Regions from separate parts of the Actinacidiphila sp. bgisy144 genome, predicted to be linked through region 3. Evidence: riboswitches for the same ligand, from Rfam matches in the RefSeq annotation. Region 3 holds a riboswitch; each other region holds the start of a gene.
What was found. Region 3 has a riboswitch for cobalamin ahead of AC3EVP_RS05890 (ABC transporter substrate-binding protein). Riboswitches for the same ligand answer to the same signal wherever they lie in the genome.
Positions count from the first base shown of each region.

Region 1: it holds a riboswitch for cobalamin, as region 3 does, so the genes downstream of both, metE (5-methyltetrahydropteroyltriglutamate--homocysteine S-methyltransferase) here and AC3EVP_RS05890 (ABC transporter substrate-binding protein) in region 3, are expected to answer to the same signal.
Region 2: it holds a riboswitch for cobalamin, as region 3 does, so the genes downstream of both, AC3EVP_RS13150 (cobalamin biosynthesis protein) here and AC3EVP_RS05890 (ABC transporter substrate-binding protein) in region 3, are expected to answer to the same signal.

Region 1 is NZ_JBYIRM010000044.1:10,998-13,239, forward strand. It holds gene AC3EVP_RS33515 (MFS transporter) at 1-894, shown strand, start outside; cobalamin riboswitch at 990-1,208, shown strand; gene metE (5-methyltetrahydropteroyltriglutamate--homocysteine S-methyltransferase) at 1,384-2,242, shown strand, end outside.
Region 2 is NZ_JBYIRM010000009.1:49,969-52,210, forward strand. It holds gene AC3EVP_RS13140 (SDR family oxidoreductase) at 1-6, shown strand, start outside; gene AC3EVP_RS13145 (SDR family oxidoreductase) at 22-945, shown strand; cobalamin riboswitch at 1,055-1,186, shown strand; gene AC3EVP_RS13150 (cobalamin biosynthesis protein) at 1,298-2,242, shown strand, end outside.
Region 3 is NZ_JBYIRM010000004.1:34,065-36,306, reverse strand. It holds gene AC3EVP_RS05900 (LLM class flavin-dependent oxidoreductase) at 1-142, opposite strand, end outside; gene AC3EVP_RS05895 (TetR/AcrR family transcriptional regulator) at 198-926, shown strand; cobalamin riboswitch at 1,069-1,274, shown strand; gene AC3EVP_RS05890 (ABC transporter substrate-binding protein) at 1,294-2,242, shown strand, end outside.

The sequences.
Region 1 (2,242 bases), on a different contig from region 3:
GTGCTCGGCACCTGGCTGCTGCTCAGCGAGCCGCCCGGGCGCTCCACCGGCCGGCTCGACCTGCCGGGCACCGTGGTGCTCGCCGGCGGCCTGGTCTGCCTGCTGCTGCCGCTGAGCCAGGCGTCCAGTTGGGGCTGGTCGTCGCCGACCACGATCGGCCTGCTGGTCGCCGCGGCGGTGCTGCTGGCCGGGTTCGTGGTCTGGGAACGCCGCGCGGCCTCGCCGCTGGTCGACGTCCGGGTCAACGCCGCGCCCGCGCTGCTGCTGACGAACGTCGCGTCCGTCTGCGTCGGCTTCGCGCTGTTCGCCACACTCATCGGCACCGCCTCCTACGTGGAGGCGCCGCGGGTGACCGGCTACGGCTTCGGCTCGTCCGTGGTGGTGGGCGGCCTGTGCCTGCTGCCCAGCGGCGTGGCGATGCTCATCCTGTCGCCGGCCTCGGCGGCGATCACCAACGCGGTCGGGCCGAAGATCACCCTGGCCATCGGCGCGACCATCGTGGCGGCCGGCTTCGTGGTGCGGATCGCGCTCACCGGCCACCTGTGGGAGATCATCCTCGGCACCAGCATCGCCGGGGCCGGCACCGGTATCGCGTACGCGGCCATGCCCGCGCTGATCAACCTCGCCGCGCCGCGCTCGGCCCTCGCGGCCGCCAACGGCCTCAACTCGCTCTTCCGCTCCGTCGGCAGCTCGCTGGCCAGCGCGGTCGGCGGCACCCTGTTCGCCTCGCAGGTGATCGTGCTGGGCGGCCAGGCCATACCCTCCCTGCACGCCTACCGGCTGCTCTTCGGGATCTGCGCGGGCGCGGCCCTGCTCGGCGCCCTGATCGCGCTGACGGTGCCCACCTCGCCGCAGGAGGAGGAAGCCGCGCAGGCGGAACCGGTACCGGCCTGACGTTCCCCGCCTGATGCTCCCCCGGCCGGGTGGAACACCCCGGCCGGGAGCGCCGGGACGGGAAAAGGGGCGGCCCGGCGGCACCCGCGCGATCTATGCTGGCGGGTGCAGCTGGTTCGCCCCTGCCCGCCAGGCAGGCGCGTCGCAAGAGGGAACCCGGTGGGAATCCGGGACTGCCCCGCAGCGGTGAGTGGGAACGACCGCCGTCAGACGCACTGGGTCCGCCTCGGACCTGGGAAGCGACGGCCAGTAGGTGTCTGCCCCCGGCAGGCGTGCCCGCGAGTCCGAAGACCTGCCCGTTGCCCGTACGCGACCGTTCGCGTGCGGAAGTCCCGGTGACCTCGTGGGCGGGTCGGCGTACATGGGCAGGCAGGTGGACGAGCGCGCGCCGTCGTCGGTGCGCCGGGTCCGTACCGGTCCGGTGTGCCGCCTTCGCACCCTCGTCCCGTCGCCGGGATGCCAGGGAGACATCTCGCGAAGGAGAGTTCCGTGTCAGCGAAGTCCGCAGCCGCGGCAGCACGGGCCACCGTGTACGGCTACCCCCGCCAGGGACAGCACCGGGAACTGAAGAAGGCCGTCGAGGGCTACTGGAAGGGCCAAGTCGGCGCCGACGCCCTCCGGCAGACCGCCGCCGGCCTGCGCCGCGCCAACTGGCGGCAGCTCGCCGGGGCCGGCCTCCACGAACTGCCCACCGGCGACTTCTCGTACTACGACCACGTGCTCGACACCAGCGTCATGGTCGGCGCCGTGCCCGAGCGGCACCGCGCGGCCGTCGCCGCCGACCGGCTCGACGGCTACTTCGCGATGGCCCGCGGCACCCAGGACACGGCGCCGCTGGAGATGACGAAGTGGTTCGACACCAACTACCACTACCTGGTGCCCGAGTTGGGTCCGGACACCGTCTTCCGCGCGGACTCCTCCCAGCAGGTCGGCGAGCTGCGCGAGGCCCTCGCGCTCGGGTACGACGCGCGGCCGGTGCTCGTCGGCCCCGTGACCTACCTGCTGCTCGCCAAGGCCGCGCCCGGCGCGCCGGCCGGGTTCGAGCCGCTGTCCCTGCTGGACCGGCTGCTGCCGGTGTACGCGGAGGTGCTCGCCGACCTGCGGGCCGCCGGCGCGGCGTGGGCGCAACTCGACGAGCCCGCCCTCGTGCAGGACCGCACGCCGGCCGAACTGGCCGCGGCCGAGCGCGCGTACCGGTCGCTGGGCGGCGCCGCCGACCGGCCGAAGCTGCTCGTCGCGTCCTACTTCGACCGGCTCGGCGAGGCGCTGCCGGTGCTGGCCGCGGCCCCCGTCGAGGGCCTGGCGCTGGACTTCACCGGCCCGGCCGCCGCCAACCTCGACCACCTCG
Region 2 (2,242 bases), on a different contig from region 3:
ATCTAGGAGGCAGGAACAGCCATGACACCAGCCACGACACACCGCACCGGTCCGAAGGTCATCGTCGTCACCGGCGCCTCCAGCGGCATCGGCAACCTCGCCGCCCGCTTCCTGGCCGGGGCCGGGCACACCGTCTACGCGGGCATGCGCGCCACCGCCGACCGCAACGCCCCCCGCGTGGCCGAACTCGCCGCGTACGCAGAGGCGGAGGGCGTGGACGTGCGCGGCATCGAGATGGACGTGCAGGACCAGGCGTCAGTCGACGCGGCGATCGAGCAGGTCACCGCCGAGCAGGGCCGGCTGGACGTGGTCGTCCACAACGCCGGCCACATGGCGCTGGGCCCGGCCGAGGCGTTCACCCCCGAACAGCTCGCCGCGCTCTACGACGCCAACGTCCTGTCCACCCAGCGCGTCAACCGCGCCGCGCTGCCGCACCTGCGCCGCCAGGGCGAGGGGCTGCTGGTGTGGGTGGGGTCGTCCTCCACCCGCGGCGGCCACCCGCCGTTCCTCGCCCCGTACTTCGCGGCGAAGGCGGGCATGGACGCACTGGCCGAGAGCTACGCCGCCGAGCTGGTCCGGTTCGGCATCGACACCGTCATCGTGGTGCCGGGCGCCTACCCGTCGGGCACCAACCACTTCGCCCACGCGGCCCGGCCGGCCGACACCGTACGGGACACCGCGTACGACGAGGCGTACGGCGCGGTGCGCGACTCCATGGCGCAGGCGCTCACCGACCTCTTCCCCGCGGGGCGGACCGTGGACGAGGTCGCGGACGAGATCGTCCGGGTGGTCGGACTGCCGCAGGGCGAGCGGCCGTTCCGCACCCACATCGATCCCAGCCGCGACGGCAGCGAGGTCGTGTCCGCGGTCAGCGACCGCATCCGCGCGGAGTTCTACCACCGCATCGGCATCCAGGAGCTGCTTCCCGAGCACGCCTCCCTCTGAGCCGGCCGCGCGCCCACCTGCCGGCGCGGGGCCGCAAAGCCGCAGGCAGGCCCGGTTGACGGGGTTTCTCCGGGCGTGGTGAACTGCCGGGAGCAATGCGGCGGCAGGAGAGGAAGTCGGTGCGAATCCGACGCGGTCCCGCCACTGTCACCGGGGAGTGCACTCCCGAAGCTGGAGGCCACGGCCGGCGCACGCCGGCGGGAAGGCCCGGGAGTGCGTTGATCCGGGAGCCAGGAGACTCTCACCGCCGGTCACGTCGAGCCAGGGCGCGGACCCTGAGTGAGGACTTCGCCATGCCCTGCACGCAGGCGGCACCCGCCCTGGCGGCCGCCGGTACCCGGATATCCGCGGCATGAGCGGCCGCCACCGTGCCTACGCGTACGGCGCCGCACTCGGCTTCCTCGGCGACCTCCTGATCGGCGACCCGCGCCGCGGCCACCCGGTGGCCGGGTTCGGGCGGGCCGCCGGCGCCCTGGAGCAGCGGATGTGGCGCGACGACCGGGGCGCCGGCAGCGCGTACGCGGCGCTGTGCGTGGGCGGCGCGGTGGCCGCGGCCGCCGTCGCCGAGCGGGCGGCCCGGCGCCGCCCGCTGCTGGGCGCGGCGCTGGCCGCGGCGGCCACCTGGTCGGTGCTGGGCGGCACTTCGCTCGCCCGGGAGGCCCGCACGATCGGCGCGGCGCTTCAGGCCGGCGACCTGGCCGCCGCCCGGGACCGGCTGCCGCACCTGTGCGGGCGGGACCCGGCCGCGCTGGACGCCGACGCGCTGGCGCGGGCGGTGGTGGAGTCGGTCGCGGAGAACACCTCGGACGCGGTGGTCGGCGCCCTGGTGTGGGGCGGGCTCGCGGGGGTGCCCGGGCTGGTCGGCTTCCGTGCCGCCAACACGCTGGACGCGATGGTCGGCCACCGCTCCCCGCGGCACCTGCGCTTCGGGTGGGCGGCCGCCCGGCTGGACGACGCGGCCGGCTACCCCGGCGCGCGGCTGACCGCCCTGCTCGCCGCGCTGGCCGGGCCGTATCCGGGCAGCGCGCTGGCCACCGCGCGCCGGGACGGGCCGCGGCACCCCTCGCCCAACGCCGGGCCGGTCGAGGCCGCGTTCGCGGGGGCGCTGCGGGTGCGACTGGGCGGCACCCTGGCGTACGGGGGGCGGGTCGAGCACCGGCCGGTGCTGGGCGCGGGGTTCCGGCCGCCGCGGCCGGCCGACATCGGGCGCGCGGTGCGGCTGTCCCGCCGGGTCGGCGCGCTCGCGCTGGGCGCGTCGGTGCTGCTGTCGGCGGCCCGCGGCCGGACCGGCACGAGG
Region 3 (2,242 bases):
CCACGGTGAACCAGGAGAAGCCGAGCCGCTCGGCGAGCACCGCGCTGCGGACCACCTCGTCGAGGCGCTCGGCCTGGGAGACGCGGTGCCCGGTGAAGGGGTCGCTGAGTAGGGTGCCGAAAGTGATGGTCCCGATATCCATGTGCACGGTCCTCTGGCGGGTTGACGGAAAGCCCTCAAAGTAAAGTACAACGTGCATGGTAAATTGGGCAACGGACGACGACCCGTATCGGAGGCTTCCCCTGAGTACCCCACCGACGGCCCCCGCCCGCAAGGCGGCACCGGAGCGCCCCGGCCCCGCCCGAACCGGCGGGCGGGCCGGCAAGCGCGACGCCATCACCCAGGGCGCCCGGACCGTCTTCGGCCGCGAGGGCTACAGCCGCACCAGCATCGAGGCGATCGCCGCCGAGGCCGGCGTGTCCACGCGCACCATCTACAACCACTTCGAGGGCAAGGACCAGCTCTTCTCCGACGTGGTCCACGACAGCGCCGGGCAGGTCGCGGACGCGTTCGTAGCGACCGTCGAGAAGCAGGTGACCGGCACCGACCCGCGCGCCGACCTGCTCGCGCTCGGCCGCGCCTTCGTCGGCCAGCGCACCCAGTTCCCCGAGCACTTCGCGATGATCCGGCAGATCAAGGCCGAGGTGCAGCACTTCCCCGCCGCCGTGATCGACGCCTGGCAGCAGGCCGGGCCGCAGCGCGTCCAGCGGGAGGTCGCCCGGCGGCTGGAGCAGCTCGCCGGCGCCGGGCTGCTGCGCATCCCCGAACCCGCCCGCGCCACCGTGCACTTCATCGCCCTGGTGACCTCGGAGATCACCATCCGCCCCCACGGCAGCCCGCCGCTGGGCGCGGCCGAGATCCGCGACTGCGTCACCCGCGCCGTCGACGCCTTCCTGCACGGCTACGGCACCGACCGCCCGTCCTGACCTCCGCTCCGCACTCCCCTCGCGCGGCCCTTCCCGTCAACTCCGGGCGGGGCCGCGGCCGTTGGCACCGGGCCCTGCCCCCGCGCCGGTGCGGGCCCTCCGCGCCCCGTGATCCGGCCGGCCGGGCGGGGCGGCGCGTTTGGTAGCGTGCGCGTGCCGTGGTGCACGGGAAACCGGTCGGAAGCCGGTGCGGCCCTCGCCACTGTAGTCGCGGAGTTCCGCGGCCCTGCGCCGACCGTCCCCACGACGGTCGGGGCCACTGGGCGGACCGGCAACGGACGCCTGGGAAGGCCGGCCGTGGAGCGTCGACGCGAAAGCCAGGAGACCGGCCACGGCGCGACATCTTCCACGAGGGTTTGGAGTACACGTGCCGAGCAGCGCCCTGCGCCCGTTCCGCCATATCAGCCGTCTCATACGCCCGGGCGCCCGGGCCCGCACCCGCCCGCTACGGCTGCCGGCCGCCGCCGCGGCCCTGCTGGCCACCGGGTGCCTGGCCGCCTGCACGGGGGCGCCCGCCGCGAGCGGCCCGGCGTCCTCCGCCACCGCGCGCAGCAGCATCGCCCCGGTCAGCGTGCGCAGTTGCGGCGTGGCCACCACCGTCGCCGCGCCCCCGAAGCGGCTGGTCACCCTCAACGAGGGCGCCACCGAGGTCGCCCTCGCGCTGGGCCTCCAGTCGCGGATGGCCGGCACCGCCTACCTCGACGACACGATCCCGGCGAAGTGGAAGGCCGCCTACGACTCCGTGCCGGTGCTCAGCAAGGAGTACCCGTCCAAGGAGAAGCTCCTCGCCGCGCGCCCCGACTTCCTCTACGCCTCCTACACCAGCGCCTTCACCGGCAAGGTCGCCGGCACCCGCGCCGAGCTGGCCGCCGAGCACATCGGCTCCTACCTGTCGCCCTTCGGCTGCGCGGACGCGAAGCAGGTGCCCACCGCGTCGTTCGAGGCGGTGTGGGGCGAACTCGCCGACATCGCCGCGGTCTTCGGGGTGCCGCAGCGGGCGGCCGCGATCGAGCGGCAGCAGAAGACGGCGCTGGCCGCACTGGCCGCCCAGGGCGCGGGCAAGGGCCTGGACGTGCTCTGGTACGACTCCGGCACCAAGTCCCCCTACGTCGGGGCCGGCCACGGCGGACCGCAGACCGTCCTGGACGCGGTCGGCGCGCACAACGTGTTCGGCACCCTGAAAGGCGGCTGGCAGAACGTGAGCTGGGAGCAGGTGGCCGCCGCCGACCCGGACGCCATCGTGCTCGCGGACGCGAGCTGGGACAGCGCCGCGGCCAAGATCTCCTATCTGGAGCACGACCCCGTGCTGAGCCGGC